DNA from 3 places in the Phytobacter cepae genome. Region 3 is predicted to be linked to each of the others. Evidence: predicted binding sites of a transcription regulator. Region 3 holds the regulator's gene; each other region holds the start of a gene.
The links. Region 3 encodes CRP, which controls carbon source genes, mostly activating them, when cyclic AMP is high. Its sites were predicted from a motif close to ATGTGANNNNNNTCACAT; they were not measured.
Positions count from the first base shown of each region.

Region 1: the regulator CRP is predicted to act here: its motif matches at 2,312-2,329, upstream of cdd (cytidine deaminase).
Region 2: the regulator CRP is predicted to act here: its motif matches at 3,484-3,501, upstream of ACUY4Q_RS12090 (PhzF family phenazine biosynthesis protein).

Region 1 is NZ_CM135107.1:1,775,483-1,780,921, forward strand. It holds gene ACUY4Q_RS08210 (hypothetical protein) at 83-508, shown strand; gene sanA (outer membrane permeability protein SanA) at 526-1,242, opposite strand; gene cdd (cytidine deaminase) at 1,369-2,253, opposite strand; gene ACUY4Q_RS08225 (CidB/LrgB family autolysis modulator) at 2,383-3,078, opposite strand; gene ACUY4Q_RS08230 (CidA/LrgA family protein) at 3,078-3,473, opposite strand; gene ACUY4Q_RS08235 (LysR family transcriptional regulator) at 3,597-4,508, opposite strand; gene ACUY4Q_RS08240 (GNAT family N-acetyltransferase) at 4,605-5,153, shown strand; gene ACUY4Q_RS08245 (metal ABC transporter substrate-binding protein) at 5,349-5,439, shown strand, end outside.
Region 2 is NZ_CM135107.1:2,607,165-2,612,603, forward strand. It holds gene ACUY4Q_RS12070 (sialidase family protein) at 1-741, shown strand, start outside; gene ACUY4Q_RS12075 (NanQ anomerase/TabA/YiaL family protein) at 745-1,215, shown strand; gene ACUY4Q_RS12080 (SDR family NAD(P)-dependent oxidoreductase) at 1,218-1,895, shown strand; gene ACUY4Q_RS12085 (hypothetical protein) at 1,948-2,133, shown strand; gene ACUY4Q_RS12090 (PhzF family phenazine biosynthesis protein) at 2,609-3,403, opposite strand; gene ACUY4Q_RS12095 (sugar transporter) at 3,576-4,778, shown strand; gene ACUY4Q_RS12100 (MarC family NAAT transporter) at 4,896-5,439, opposite strand, start outside.
Region 3 is NZ_CM135107.1:457,746-463,184, reverse strand. It holds gene ACUY4Q_RS02115 (phosphoribulokinase) at 1-483, shown strand, start outside; gene ACUY4Q_RS02110 (OsmC family protein) at 553-957, opposite strand; gene crp (cAMP-activated global transcriptional regulator CRP) at 1,265-1,897, shown strand; gene ACUY4Q_RS02100 (YccS/YhfK family putative transporter) at 1,947-4,025, shown strand; gene argD (bifunctional acetylornithine/succinyldiaminopimelate transaminase) at 4,022-5,242, opposite strand; gene pabA (aminodeoxychorismate synthase component 2) at 5,322-5,439, opposite strand, start outside.

The DNA.
Region 1 (5,439 bases), 1.3 Mb from region 3:
GTTTCAGCGTAATCTGAATGTCAGGATGACCTTTGCTGATAAGCTGAATAATATCTGTTGTAAAAGTTGTGCAGGAGCGCCTATGAATGTTGTGTTTTTCAAAGTTGACCACCCGCCGCACGAAAAAATCAACCCAGTTCATTTCTATTTAAAATCCGTCAAACTTATCCGTGATAATGATGTTATTGCGGATTTGGGCGATTTGAAGGTAACCTCATTACCCTATTACTCTTTTACCATGGTGCCAACGGGTTTCGGGAAAATAGAGTATACCGTAGAGAACCGATCGCAGTTGCGTATAGAATGCACTGCCGGATACATTAAAACGGGTGAATACCTGGTCGCTACCCCTACGGGGGAATTAATTATGCCCTTCAATGCCTTGACCGGACTTTGGACAGTCAACAAAAGCGAAAAACGGGCTATTGATATTCAAGAATTCGTTAACCGCAAATACTTATTACTCGGCCCGGTCAGAAACATTAACCGTGGCGCGTCGGTTTACTGACCCGCTATTTAGTCGCGTTAGTTGTTTTTCTTTTGCAGATCAAGCAACTGTTCAACCGTCACCGCAGGGTAATCCTGCGCATCATCGGGTATTGCCTGCAAGGAGGGAATAGGTTCCAGCGGCCCTAAAAACCGTGGCTCGCGTTTAAATACATAGAGATCAGCGATAGCACCTAACCGCGCACCAAATTCCCGCACGCGAACACTCCACATATCTTTTGGCGATGGCACGGCATAACACTGGGCCTGAATCCCCATATGCTGGGCGATAAAGAGCGCACGTTCGCAGTGAAAACGTTGACTGATAATAATGAAGTCGTTGGTATCAAATACCCGCCGCGTCCGCACAATCGAATCCAGGGTACGGAAGCCCGCGTAATCAAGCACAATATCGGAAGGGTCAACGCCTGCGGCAATTAAGTCTTTGCGCATGGTGACCGGTTCATTATAACTCTGTTGCGCATTATCGCCGCTGAGCAGGAGGTAATTCACCTTGCCACTGTTATAGGCATTTAATGCACCCTGAATACGGTAGCGGTAATACTGGTTAATGACGCCAGTACGATAGTACTTAGCTGTACCCAGCACCACCCCCACCTGACGCCAGGGCAGGTCCTGCAGATCATCGTAGATGTAGGGCGCGGTTTTCCAACTCATCCAACGATCTAAGCCGAGCGCCGTTAACAGCAGTAAGCCGATAAGGACCAACAGGCTGTAAACAAAACGCTTTAACATGCAGACAAACTCGATGCGGGATTAAATTTCACTCAAGGCTACTTTACCCGTTCGGCAAGCGCAAGAATCCGGTGGTTAATTGCGGGCTTTTTCACCACTGCGGGCAATAAACCCGCAGTGAGGCAATCAGGAAAGCAGTTCACGCTCAACGTTCTGGCAACCCAGTGCCCGCAACGTGGCAACGGTTGCGTCCCACTGGGTCAATGGGGCACTGGCTTTTTCTGCGAGCACGGCACGTTGCATATCCGGGTAATCATAACCACTGAGGCTCATCAAATTCAGCGCACCCTGCAGGGGAGGAAGCGTAGGGTTGAAGGCCGCATTCTCGGCATAGCTGCCGCAGAAAATTTGCCCATCGCGACATTCAATGGCGACACCGGAAGGGGAGTGGGTATAAGGGCTATGACTTTTATTGGCTGCCGTGATAGCCGCTTTGGCCAGTGCATCACCCTGCAGAGCAAAACCATGATTCTGCTCATCCAGCAGCAGGGTTTTGATGTCGAGATCTTTTGGACCAAAGGCATCCGGGAGGTAGTCCCCCAACGTATGCGGTGCCCGGCCAGGAAGATTGATGCGCAGGGTCAGTCCACTGTTCAACTCGTTCATAAACTGACGGCAATGGCCGCACGGGGTGTAGTTGACGGTAACCGAGGCCAGGGCTTTTTCGCCACGGGACCACGCATGGCTGATGGCGCTCTGTTCGGCATGCACGGTTTGTTGCATGGTGGCGCCCAAAAATTCCATGTTGGCACCAAAATACCAGTGACCACTGATGCCACGAGCAATGGCCCCAACGTTGAAGTGGGAGAGTTCGGTCCGTGCGCAGGCCGCGGCAAGCGGCAGTAGTGCAAAAGCCAACGCGTCTTCGTCCATCCCGGTGGCGTTACGCAGTCCAGCAACCTGCTCTGCGCTTAACATCGCAGGAAAATGCGCGTCTGCCAGAATGGGCGCCAGAGCGGCTTGTAAATCATCCGCAAGAGTGGGAAACGCAGTGTGAAAACGTGAATGCATGGCGTTGCCTCATAGCAATGTAATGGGATCGTAGTTTACGGGCCGATTGCGCCTTTATATGTGATCGACATCTCACTGTATATGCAACTTATGAAATTCAAATGAAAAATGCGCGACGCATCGCAAATTTTAGCCCGCTATTGCCAGGATTATGGGGAATAAAAACGGCGCGATAAGTGACGTGATGATTCCGCAAATTACCAATGCCAGCGAACTGAAAGCCCCTTCCTGATAGTCCAGCTCAGAACAGCGTGCGGTTCCCAGCGCGTGGGAGGCCGTTCCCATTGCCAGACCACGGGCAGATTTGGTATGAATTTTCATCACATTCAACAGGGTATGCCCAAACACTGCGCCCAGCACGCCAACAAAAATCACGCACACCGCGCTGATGGCCGGGATGCCGCCAATGCTGCCGCCCACCGCCATAGCAATCGGCGTGGTAACGGATTTTGGCAGGACCGAGGCGGCAATCTCAGGTGTGGCTCCCATCAGCAGGGCGATGACCGAGCCGGTGACCATGGCGACCACGCTGCCGATAAAACAGAGGGTAATGATCGACTTCCAGCGTGCCCGGATCTGGTGTAACTGTTCATAAAGCGGGTAGGCAAGCGCCACGACCGCAGGCTGCAATAGATCATTGAGGATTTTACTGCCCTGAAAGTAGTGATCGTAAGGAATGCCGGTGAGCAGCAGGAAAGGGATAATCACCACCATCGCTATCAGCAAGGGGTTGAGCAGCGCCATCTTAAACCGTGCGGCTAGCTTACGGGCGGCGAAGAAAACCCCCAGCGTCAAAGGTAAGGACCACCAGATATAGGCCATCATTATTTGCTCTCTTTCTTACCAACAATTTTGCGTTCACCGTGCACCAGATGGGTACTCCAGCTCACGACCAGAAATACAATTAAGGTGCTGATGGCACAGGAGACCACAATCGGGCCGAACTGGGCGCGCAGCATATCGTAGTACTGCATAACCCCGACGCCGATAGGTACGAACAACAGTGCCATGTAGCGAATCAGCACGTAACAGCCCGGATTGACCCATTTGGCTGGCAGAATCTGCAGTGCCAACAGGACGAAGAGGATAAGCATGCCAATAATGCTGCCGGGAATGGTGATGGGGAGCAGCGAGGAAAGATAAATGCCTGCATATAAACAGGCGTAAATAAGGGCAAAGGCGCGCAGATACTGCCAGACGATATTCAGTGATTTACTCATGGTGAAAACCCTTGATGAACTGTATTCATCATACAATTAAAGCTTGAAATGTGCTACCGATCACATCATGACTTCTGAGCATACCAAATATTCCTTTCAGGAACGTCAGGCATTACCCCAGGATTAAGCCCCTTCAGCATTGTTGCGGGCACTGACTGCGTTTTCTATATGCCCAATCACTTCATGAATGCCGCGTGTGATGACCCGGTCCTGACGCATGACAAGGCCCAGGGTGCGGTGCAGTGCGGGTGCCAGCGAATGGACAACCAGTCCGCTGCGCTCTTGCGGGCTTTCGACCGCCAGACGCGGCACGATACTGTAACCCAGCCCGGCGCGTACCATCCGTTTGATGGCCTCGATGCTACCGAGCTCCATCACTGGCGTTATCGGTTTGCCGGCGCTTAATAACCAATTATCGATCAACTGACGGGTTCCGCTGCCGGATTCAAACACAATCAGCGGAATGCTCGCGCACAGCGTGGGGGTAAAAACGGAGGCGGTTTCGCTACGCTCAGCGGTGCTGATGATAACGAACTCCTCCGTCATGACGGGCGTGATGTCCAGAAGCCTTCCCGTCGCCGGTAAGGTCACGAGACCGACATCGATTCTGTTCTCCTCCACTGCACGGACAATGTCCTGCGTATTACCGGTACGCACCCCCACGGTCAACTGCGGCCAGGCCTTGCGAAGTGTGAGCAGTACGGCAGGTAACAGATGAATACAGACGGTAGCACCTGTTCCCAGCGTCACGGTGCCGCTGATCTCCTGCTGGTGCAACGCGACGGACTGCACCGCGATGTTGACCGCTTTTTCAATGGCCTCGCAGTGCTCAAGCAGCGTCATTCCGGCGGGCGTAGGGCGGATGCCGCGCCCGGTTCGCTCGATCAAGCGTGCCTGCAGGCTGGCTTCTAACTGGCGGATCTGCAAACTGACCGCAGGTTGTGAAATCCCCAGTACATCAGCCGCTGCGGTAAAACTTCCCCGGCTTACGACCAACCTGTAGGTGGCCAGTTGATCGAGATTGAGGGTGGTCATCCAACGTTTTCCTTATACGGGTAATAAGTGCAGACCTGTACCAGAGCGCAGCGCTTAGGGCTAGCCTTTCAGCAACGACGAGCAGGAGCTGAATCCATGATAATTACTGAAGCTGAAGAACAACATATTCCCGCCATCCACGCAATATACGCCTGGCACGTTGCCAACGGCACTGCCTCTTTCGAAACCGAAGTCCCGGCTATCAGTGACATGCGCGCGCGCTGGCTGAAACTGTGTGAAGCGGGGCTGCCGTGGTTTGTGCTGATCGATGAAGGGGGGGTGAAAGGGTATTGCTACCTGTCGCGCTACCGTACGCGCATGGCCTATCAGTTCACGCTGGAAGATTCTATTTATGTGGATGAGAACTTTCGCCATAGAGGAGCGGGCAAAGCGCTGCTGGCAAAGTCGATAGAGTGGGCAGAGCGGCAGGGTTACCGGCAACTGGTTGCCGTGGTCGGTAACAGCGAAAATGAAGCCTCCCTGGCGCTGCACCAGCGGGCGGGATTTACCCTAACCGGCACGCTAAAAAACGTCGGCTTCAAGCATGGTCGCTGGCTGGATATTGTCATTCTGCAACGCACCCTCGGCGAGGGCGCGCTGACGTTGCCGCAGGACAGCGCCAGCGCGGTGTCGGCCTGCGCGTAAACGATCTGCCTCCTTTTTTTAAAAATTTTTCGCCTGTCAGGAGAACCTGACGGGCTTTTGTTGCTGGTTTTTCCTTCACTCTCTCATTGCGTTATTTAATTAACGATAATCATTTTCATTAAAACATAGCCTATGCTATATAAATTAGCACAGGCTAATTTCGTTCTGATTTTAATCACCTCTGGAGAGACCTGCATGCGGAAGTTCAAGAAAGTAACGGGGATACTGTTTGGCTCACTGCTCGCCCTGACCGCGATGAGCGCCCAGGCGGCAGAAAAGTTTAAGG
Region 2 (5,439 bases), 2.1 Mb from region 3:
GGCACCTTTATTCGCCAGCCGGTCACCGTGCTGGAAAACGGCAACTGGCTGCTACCGGTCTTTTACTGCCGCACCCAACCGGGTGAGAAATGGGTCGGCAATGATGACATCAGCGCGGTGAAAATCTCCTCAGATAAGGGGAAAACCTGGCGTGATGTGGAGGTGCCGGAGAGCCTGGGCTGTGTGCATATGAACATCACCGCGCTCAGGGATGGCAACCTGGTGGCCCTGTTCCGCAGTCGCTGGGCCGACAACATTTATTACAGCCAGTCCACCGATGGCGGTGAAAGCTGGTCGGTGCCAGAGCCGACTACCCTGCCCAATAACAACTCGTCTATTCAGGTAACGACCCTGGCGGACGGCAATCTGGCGCTGGTCTTCAACTTTATGAGCGCAGCCGGTGCGCGGGAACGCCGTGCGTCGTTGTACGACGAAATTGACGACGGCGACGGGCGTAAAGAGCCGGACGTTACCAGTGGCCCCAGCGCCTTCTGGGGGGCACCAAGAGCGCCAATGACCGTGGCGATCTCCCCGGATGGCGGCAAAAGCTGGCCGTGGCAGCGTCACCTTGATGAAGGCGATGGCTACTGCATGACCAACAACTCGCAGGAAAAACTCAACCGTGAGTTCTCTTATCCAAGCATTAAGCAGAGCGCCGACGGCACGCTGCACATTGCTTACACTTACTTCCGCCAGGCGATCAAATACGTGCGCGTCTCACCTGAGTGGGTAAAGGAGTAACCGATGATTCTGGGACACCTCAACGCCCTGCCGCTGGCAGGGTTACCCCGCGCGTTACGTGCCATTCTCGACCTGCCAGAGTGTGATCTGGCAGCATTGCAGGCGCGGGACGACGGACGCTTTCAGTTACCGGGCGCGCCGTGGTTCTGCACTGTGGGTCCGGCCAGTACGCAGTATCGCGAACAGCGCCATACCGAGTATCACCACCAATGGGCAGATATTCAGGTCATGCTGGAAGGGGAAGAGATTATCTATGCCGGTTCACAGTTCGAGCCACTGATAACGGACGAAGAGCGTAAGCCGGATCTGTTTATCACCACCACGGCGCAACTGCCGGTCAACATCCTGTTGCAGGCGGGTGACTTTGCGGTTTTTTTACCAGGCGAGCCACATCAGGCGTTGTGTGCCGCCGTCGAGCCATTAGTTGTGCGTAAAGCAGTGTTCAAAGTCCCACGCACGTTACTGGAGGTGTAGAGATGCCACATGCGGTTGTTACCGGGGCCAGTTCGGGGATTGGTGAAGCGATTGTCAGCAGGTTGCTTGAGCAAGGCTGGCGGGTGACGGGGCTCAGTCGCTCAAAGGTAGTGCGTGACGCGCCTGCGTTTGAGAGCGTGTGTGTGGATTTGAGCGACAGTGTCGCTCTGGCTGATACGCTGACCACGCTGCCAGTACCGGACGCGGTGATCCACGCCGCGGGTATGATGGCCGCCGCGCCATTGGGTAAGTTAACTGCGGATGTCAGTCAGCAGCTCTGGCAACTGCATGTGCTGGCCGCTGAAACCCTGGTCAATCATTTTGCCCCGCAGATGTCACATGGCGGCCGCATTGTGATTATCGGCAGCCGCACCTCCCGTGGCGCGGCGGATCGCTCTCAGTACGTGGCGACTAAAGCGGCACTCGTTGGCATGGTACGCAGTTGGGCGGCGGAACTTGCCCCTCGGGGCATTACAGCGAATGTGGTTGCGCCAGGTGCTACACAAACGCCGATGTTAAACGCACCGGGGCGGTCGAGTTCCCCACCCAACATACCCCCTATCGGGCGATTGATTGAACCTCGTGAAGTGGCGGCACTGGTGGGGTTTGTGCTGTCGGCGGATGCGGCGGCAATCACCGGTCAGGAGTTGGTGATGTGTGGGGGGGCATCGTTGAAATGAAAGCCACCAGAGCGGGTGCTCAGTATTGAGGTGAACATGCCAGAACAGCGGAATGTTCCGTTCACTTTACGTGCAAGGGAGGCTCGTCGCCGCCTCTCTGCGGGCGGCCCCGGCCAGCCGTCAACACCGCATCGATTTTCAGCCGGATCAGAAAACCCTCGCTGCAAGAAACTGCGCTGAAGATAAAACGATTTCGCTGTTTGTTGGAGATCCTGAAGCTACTCTTTTTTTCATTTGATTCCGGACTTACAGCGAGGGTGTTGTGTCCCCGCTGAAACCGGCGAGCCGGAGGCCGGAAGACAAGGTCTGGCCGCCAGGGAGGGCGGGCAGAGGTTTGTCGAGCCAGGACGGCGAGTCAAACCGGCCGCAGGCTGAGGGCCGGGAGGCGAGCGCAGTGCGCAGCACCGGTTTCCGTGCGGGGCCGCGGGGATTGCAAAGGGGGCCGCGGTGGCCCCCTTTGCACGTTCACGGGTGACAGATTTAGTATGTTCAGCAGGTCTGGAAGTGAACGGAACACACCTCGGTGCCGCCTGTTCCCCTCACCCCGGCCCTCTCCCCGGTGGGGCGAGGGGGAAAAGCGCGCCCCTTTGCTGGTTCAGCCAGTCTGGCAGTAAACGTAACAAACCCCGGTGCCGCCTACCCCGGCCCTCTCTCACAGGAAGAAGGATAAAATCTGAAGGCCGGATAAAGTGTCAGTCTCCATACGGCAAAAATCAATCCCGCAGATACACCTTACCCATCAAATAGGTCGTGGCCTGGCCGCCGATCAGCACCCTGTCGCCACGCCATTCACAGCGCAAATCACCACCACGCGCAGAGACCTGACGAGCCTGCATCACATTTTTACCCAGTTTCTCGCCCCAGTAAGGAATCAACATGCTGTGCGTGGACCCCGTCACCGGATCTTCCGGCACTGACTCGCCCGGGCAGAAGAAACGGCTGACGAAATCGTCATCGTCCCCTGGGGCGGTGATACAGACCATCTTACCCAATGGGATCATGCCCGCAATGTCTGGCGTGATGGCCTCCACCTGCTGCTGGTTTTCCAGCACGACGAGGTAATCACGCGCCTCGCGTACCTCTTTGGCGCTACTGATGCCCAGGGTCTCGAAAAGCAATGCTGGCGGTGCATCCACCGTTTCGGTCTGCCAGGCCGGAAAATCGAGGGTCAGCCAGTCGCCGTTACGGGTGACGGTGAGAGAGCCCACAAAACGGGTATCGAAGTGAATCTGGGTATCCGGGAAGTCGAGATATTCAAATATCACATGCGCGGCGGCGAGCGTGGCGTGGCCGCACAGGTTGATTTCATATTGCGTGGTAAACCAACGCAGTTCGTAGCCAGTGTCATTGCGGACAAAAAACGCTGTCTCAGATTGGTTATGCTGTTGTGCCATCTTAAGCAGTTGCGCGTCAGACAGCCATTCGGTCAGCGGGCAGACGGCGGCGGCGTTACCGCCAAAGGTGCGGTCACTAAAAGCATCTACCATGTAAAAGTCGATTGTGTGCATAGCGTTTCCTTTTGTTTTCCTTTTGTTTTTCCTCCCTAGTTTTATCACATTCATACGTCATTGTTCATATCCGATAGAAATTGAGATCTTCGTCACAAAAAGTTTGTATTTTGAGCAGAAATGGATTTAAGATCATCGCAACTCCTTCTCCTGCTACGAATCCCAAAACACTATGACAACACAAATAGTTTCACGAAAAGTCGCGTGGCTGCGAGTCGTTACGCTTGCCGTTGCTGCGTTCATTTTTAATACCACCGAATTCGTGCCGGTGGGGCTGCTGTCGGACATTGCGCAAAGTTTCAATATGGAAACGCCGCAGGTGGGGATCATGTTGACCATCTATGCCTGGGTCGTGGCCTTGATGTCGCTGCCCTTTATGCTGCTCACCAGTAAGGTTGAGCGACGCAAGCTGCTGATTGCCCTCTTCGTCCTGTTTATCGCCAGTCATGTGCTCTCATTCCTGGCGTGGAATTTCGAGATTCTGGTCATAAGCCGTATTGGCATCGCCTTTGCGCATGCCATTTTCTGGTCGATTACGGCATCGCTGGCCATTCGCCTTGCACCGGCAGGAAAACGTGCACAGGCGCTGAGCCTGATTGCTACCGGCACCGCCCTGGCAATGGTACTTGGCATCCCGATTGGCCGTGTTGTCGGGCAGTACTTTGGCTGGCGCACCACCTTCTTCGCCATCGGATTTGGCGCGCTGGTGACTCTGGTCTGCCTCGTCAAACTGCTGCCTTCGCTGCCGAGCGAGCATTCCGGTTCCCTGCGCAGTCTGCCGGCCCTTTTTCGCCGTCCGGCGCTGCTCAGTATTTATCTGCTGACGGTTGTCGTCGTGACCGCGCATTACACGGCTTACAGCTACATTGAACCCTTTGTGCGTGATGTCGCCGGTTTCAGCGGTAACTTCGCCACGGTGCTGTTGCTGATTCTCGGCGGTGCGGGCATTGTGGGCAGCATTCTGTTTGGCAAGCTCGGCAATAAACATGCTTCATTGCTGATCAGCGGAGCAATCGGCCTGCTGGTGCTTTCGCTGTTGCTGTTGCGCTCTGCCGCAGACAGCGAACAACATCTCATCATGCTGAGTCTGTTCTGGGGCGTGGCCATTATGATTATTGGTCTTGGCATGCAGGTAAAAGTGCTGGCGCTGGCACCGGATGCCACCGACGTTGCGATGGCGCTGTTCTCGGGGATTTTCAATATCGGCATCGGTGCCGGTGCGCTGGTGGGGAATCAGATTAGCCTGCAGTGGTCGATGTCGGCAATTGGCTACGCCGGCGCCATTCCCGCCGTTGCGGCGCTGGTATGGTCGGTGATTATTTTCCGTCGCTGGCCGGTGTCGCTTGAAGATAACCAGCAGCCACATCATATGTAATCTGTTACGCCGTCATCCTGCCTCACTTGCGGGATGACGGCGTAGCCAGCTCATCTGGCCTGACTTACCTTCCCGAAACCCCCTCTTTCATCACCTGCATGCCAGCGTTCCTCACCATCAATGTGTCGCCGGGAAGTGGGTGATAATTTCCAGCACGCCATTAATGATAAACTGCACGCCCATGCAGACCAGCAGAAAGCCCATCAGACGGGAAATGGCTTCAATCCCCCCCTTGCCCACCAGACGCATAATGGCACCGGAACTGCGCAAACTTGCCCATAAAATCAGCGAAACGGCAGCGAAAATCAGCGGTGGCGCGACCCATACCACCCACTCAGGGAAGGTGCTGCCATCGCGAACCGTGGCGGCAGAACTGATGATCATCGCGATAGTTCCGGGCCCTGCCGTGCTCGGCATCGCCAGCGGCACGAAGGCAATATTTGCCGTAGGCTCTTCTTCCAGCTCTTCCGACTTCGTTTTCACTTCAGGCGCTTCATGCGCTTTTTGCGGTGGGAACAGCATGCGAAAACCGATAAAGGCCACAATCAGGCCACCTGCGATCCGCAGGCCGGGGATGGAGATGCCGAAGGTGTTCATCACCACCTGGCCGGCATAGTAAGCCACCATCATAATAGCGAAGACATAGATCGACGCCATTTTC
Region 3 (5,439 bases):
GAAGGCCTGCACGGCGGGGTGGTGACGCCGCAGCATGATGTGGCGCGCCATGTGGACCTGCTGGTCGGCGTGGTACCGATTGTGAATCTGGAGTGGATGCAGAAGCTGGTTCGCGACACCGGCGAACGCGGTCATTCCCGTGAAGCGGTGATGGACTCCGTGGTACGTTCAATGGAGGATTACATCAACTTCATTACGCCGCAGTTTTCCCGCACGCACATCAACTTTCAGCGCGTTCCCACCGTGGATACATCGAACCCCTTTGCCGCCAAAGTCATTCCATCGCTGGATGAAAGCTTTGTCGTCATTCATTTCCGTAATCTTGAAGGGATTGATTACCCCTGGCTACTGGCAATGCTGCAGGGTTCTTTTATTTCTCACATGAATACAATCGTGGTGCCGGGAGGCAAAATGGGGCTGGCGATGGAGCTCATCATGACACCGCTGGTTGAACGGTTGATGGAAGGCAAGAAGATTGAGTGATATCAGTCCCCTCTCCCCGTGGGAGAGGGTCAGGGTGAGGGCATCAGACCGCACAATGCCCTAAACCCGTCAGCCTTCGATCACTTCAAACGAATGCGTGATATTCGCCGCTTTCTCCAGCATCAACGCGACTGAGCAATACTTCTCGGCAGAGAGATCCACCGCACGGGATACGGCCGCCTCCTTCAGTGCCTTACCCGTCACGATAAAGTGCAGATTGATGTGGGTGAACAGGCGCGGCGCCTCTTCCCGGCGCTCAGAAGTGAGCTTTACTTCGCAATCCGTCACGTCATGACGGCCTTTCTGCAATATAGAGACAACATCAATCGCGCTGCACCCGCCTGCGGCCATCAGCACCATTTCCATCGGGCTTGGCGCTTTATCGCCCGAATTACCGTCCATCAGAATCTGGTGCCCGGAGGCAGATTCACCAAGGAACGTTAAACCTTCGACCCATTTCACACGAGCATGCATTTTATTCACTCCGGCAATGTCACTTTCTCTACAGATTACGCGCACATAAGAAAACTCGCAATGGAAGGCGACCTGCGTCAAGCTGAAGCGAGACACCAGGAGACAGGCGGCAAAACCTATGCTAAAACAGTCTGAATGCTACAGTGATACATTGATGTAATGCATGTACGCAGAGGACATCACATCTTAGAGCCCGCAGACATGTCTGACGGCGCACTTCCCAGGTATCGGGAAGACAGATTGCAACCCCAGTCACAGGGCGCAGATCCTGAGACTGGAGCCAGCTTATAACAGAGGATAACCGCGCATGGTGCTTGGCAAACCGCAAACAGACCCGACTCTCGAATGGTTCTTGTCTCATTGCCATATTCATAAGTACCCGTCGAAGAGCACGCTGATTCACCAGGGTGAAAAAGCGGAAACGTTGTACTACATCGTAAAAGGCTCAGTGGCTGTGCTCATCAAGGATGAAGAAGGGAAAGAGATGATCCTCTCTTACCTTAACCAGGGCGATTTTATTGGTGAACTGGGTCTGTTCGAAGAAGGTCAGGAGCGCAGTGCCTGGGTACGCGCCAAGACCGCTTGTGAAGTGGCCGAAATTTCCTACAAAAAATTCCGTCAGTTGATCCAGGTAAACCCGGATATTCTGATGCGCTTGTCCTCGCAGATGGCACGCCGCCTGCAGGTCACCTCGGAAAAAGTCGGCAACCTCGCCTTCCTCGATGTGACAGGCCGTATTGCTCAGACGTTACTGAATCTGGCGAAACAACCCGACGCAATGACCCACCCGGACGGTATGCAAATTAAAATAACCCGTCAGGAAATTGGTCAGATCGTGGGCTGTTCTCGTGAAACCGTTGGCCGCATCCTGAAGATGCTGGAAGATCAGAACCTGATCTCCGCTCACGGTAAAACTATTGTCGTGTACGGAACACGTTAATCTCTGAGCGGCGCATTGCTTCTGGCAGTGCGCCGTTTTTGTTTGCCTCATGTGGCGCAGGCTGATTTACCACCCCGAAATCAACTATGCACTGCGACAAACGCTGGTGTTATGCCTGCCTGTGACCGTTGGCCTGATTGCCGGTCGACTGGATTTAGGTCTGCTCTTCTCGTTAGTTCCCGCTTGTTGCAACATAGCTGGTCTCGACACACTGCATAAACGCTTCTTCAAGCGCGTGATCATTGGCGGTTCGCTCTTTGCTGGCAGCAGCCTCGCGGTGCAATTCCTGCTTTTCGAAAACGTTCCTCTGCCGCTCATTCTTACCCTGCTGGCGCTGACGCTGGGCGTCACGGCGGAAATCAGTGCGCTGCACGGCAGGTTGCTTCCCGCCTCGCTGATTGCCGCCATCTTCACGCTGAGTCTTGCGGGAAATATGCCGGTCTGGGAGCCGCTGCTGATCTACAGTCTTGGCACGCTATGGTATGGCGCCTTCAACGCCTTTTGGTTCTGGCTGTGGCGAGAGCAGCCGCTGCGCGAGTCATTAAGCCTGCTGTATCGTCAGCTCGCTGATTATTGCGAGGCCAAATACAGCCTGCTGACTCAGCATGCGGACCCGGAAAAAGCCCTCCCCCCACTGCTGGCACGTCAGCAAAAAGCAGTGGACATGATTAGCCAGTGTTACCAGCAACTGCATATGCTGGCGGCTAATCAGAACAGTGATTACAAAAGATTAAGGCGGGTTTTTCAGGTGGCGCTGGACCTACAGGAGCATATCTCCGTCAGCCTGCATCAGCCGCAGGAGGTGCAGGAACTGGTAGAGCGTAGCCATGCCGAAGAGGTCATTCGCTGGAACGCGCAAACCGTGGCGGCGCGGCTCCGGGTCATTGCGGATGACATCCTCTATCATCGCTATCCACAGCGCTTCAATATGGACAAGCAGATCAGCGCGCTGGAGAAAATCGCCCGTCAGCATCCGGACAACCCGGTAGGCCAGTTCTGCGCCTGGCACTTCAGCCAGATTGCCCGCGTGCTGCGCACCCAACGTCCGCTCTATATTCGCGATCTTATGGCCGAAAAGCAGCGACGATTGCCGCTGATTCCGGCACTCAAAAGCTATCTCTCGTTTAAATCCGCTGCGTTAAGAAACGCCGCGCGGGTAAGCGTCATGCTGAGTATTGCCAGCCTGATGGGCAGCGCGCTACATCTGCCGAAACCCTACTGGATAATGATGACGGTGATGTTTGTCACCCAGAACGGCTACGGAGCAACGCGGGTACGCATTCTGCACCGGGCGGCGGGGACCATGGCGGGGCTTATTATCGCCGGCGCCACGCTGCACTACCACGTGCCGGAAGGCTACACGCTGGCCACTATGCTGATTGTCACGCTGGTCAGTTACCTTATCATTCGCAAAAGCTACGGTTGGGCCATGGTGGGCTTTACCCTGACGGCGGTATATACGCTCCAGCTGCTGACGCTGAATGGCGATCAATTCATCGTGGCCCGGCTTATCGACACGCTGATCGGCTGCCTGATTGCCTTCGGCGGCGTCGTCTGGCTCTGGCCGCAGTGGCAAAGTGGTCTATTGCGCCGTAATGCTCATGATGCGCTGGAAACCTATCAGGATGCCATCCAACTTATTCTCAGCAACGACCCGCAGGCCACTCCGCTCGCATACCAGCGCATGCGTGTGAACCAGGCACACAATGCGCTATTCAACTCGCTTAATCAGGCGATGCAGGAGCCCGGCTTCGATACACGCTATCTGTCAGACATGAAATTGTGGGTTACCCACAGTCAGTTTATCGTTGAGCACATTAACGCAATGACCACGCTGGCCCGCGAGCACACTATGCTCACCCCGGATTTGGCGCAACGCTATTTACAGTCTTGTGAAATTGCCCTGCAACGCTGTCAGCAGCGGCTGGAGTATGACGGGCCGGGAGAGTCGGGGGATGTGAATATCCTGGAGGCGCCGGAGACAATGACCCACGGCCCAATGAGCACCCTGGAACAGCATCTGCAACGTATTCTGGGGCATCTGAGCACCATGCACACCATTTCATCGGTGGCATGGCGTCAGCGCCCGCATCACGGCATCTGGTTAACGCGGCGGCTACGACGTTAGCCGTTCACCACCTGCGCCACCGCCCCGGCAAAGCGGCGCATTCCTTCTTCGATATCGCTCTCTTCAACGATAAGCGCAGGCGCAAAACGCATCACGTCTGGCCCTGCATTCAAAACCATCACGCCTGCATCGGCTGCCGCCAGCAGGAAATCACGTGCACGACCCTTGAATTGCGGTGTCAGCTCAGCGCCAATCAGCAGGCCCATGCCGCGAATATCGCTGAAAATCCCGTACTGCTCGTTGATCTTCTGCAGATGCTTCACAAAAAGCTCGCGCTTCTCATTCACCCCGTTTAACACCTCGGGCGTGTTGATGATGTCGAACGCGGTACCGGCTACAGCGCAGGCCAGCGGGTTGCCACCATAGGTGGAACCGTGGGAGCCCGGATGGAAGGCGCTGGCAATCTCCTGCGTCGTCAGCATGGCGCTGACGGGGAAACCACCGCCAAGGGCTTTTGCGCTGGTGAGAATATCGGGCGTCACACCAAAATGCATGTACGCAAACAGCTCGCCGCTGCGGCCCATGCCGCACTGCACCTCATCAAAGACTAACAGCGCATTGTGTTCGTCACATAAGTCGCGCAGGCCCTGTAGGAATTCAGGCGTAGCCGCAGTAACGCCACCTTCCCCCTGGATAGGTTCCACAACGACGGCACAGGTATGGTCGTCCATCACCGCTTTGACCGCATGAAGATCGTTAAACGGCACGTGGATGATATCAGCAGGTTTCGGACCAAAGCCATCCGAGTACTTGGGTTGCCCGCCTACGGTGACCGTAAACAGTGAGCGGCCATGGAACGCATTGTGGAAAGCGATGATCTTCGTTTTATGCGGGCTGTGGCGGGTGGAAGCATAATAACGGGCCAGCTTGAACGCCGTTTCGTTGGCTTCGGTGCCGGAGTTCATAAACACCACCCGCTCAGCAAAGGTGGCGTCAACCAGCTTACGCGCCAGACGTAGTGCCGGTTCGTTGGTGAACACGTTGCTGATATGCCACAAGGTTTCACCCTGGGCTTTTAACGTTTCGACCAGGGCAGGATGACAGTGCCCCAGCGCCGTCACCGCGATACCGCCCGCAAAATCGACGTACTCTTTACCCTGCTGATCCCAGACGCGGCTGCCCTTGCCCTTCACCGGAATAAATTCCGCAGGCGCGAAGATAGGTAAAATTACGTCGTCAAACGTTGCACGCGTGATTGCGTCTTGCTGAGTTGCCATGTGACCCCACCCTTGTTAAATAAGAAGCAGAAGTGAAAATATAATCACGAAATATGCATAAAAAATCACTCAATGGCAACTAAAAATCGGCGCGATGAAGAAAGTTATTCAGTAAGTCATGCCCCTGCTCACTGAGAATACTTTCTGGATGAAACTGCACCCCTTCCAGATCCCACTGGCGATGGCGAATGCCCATA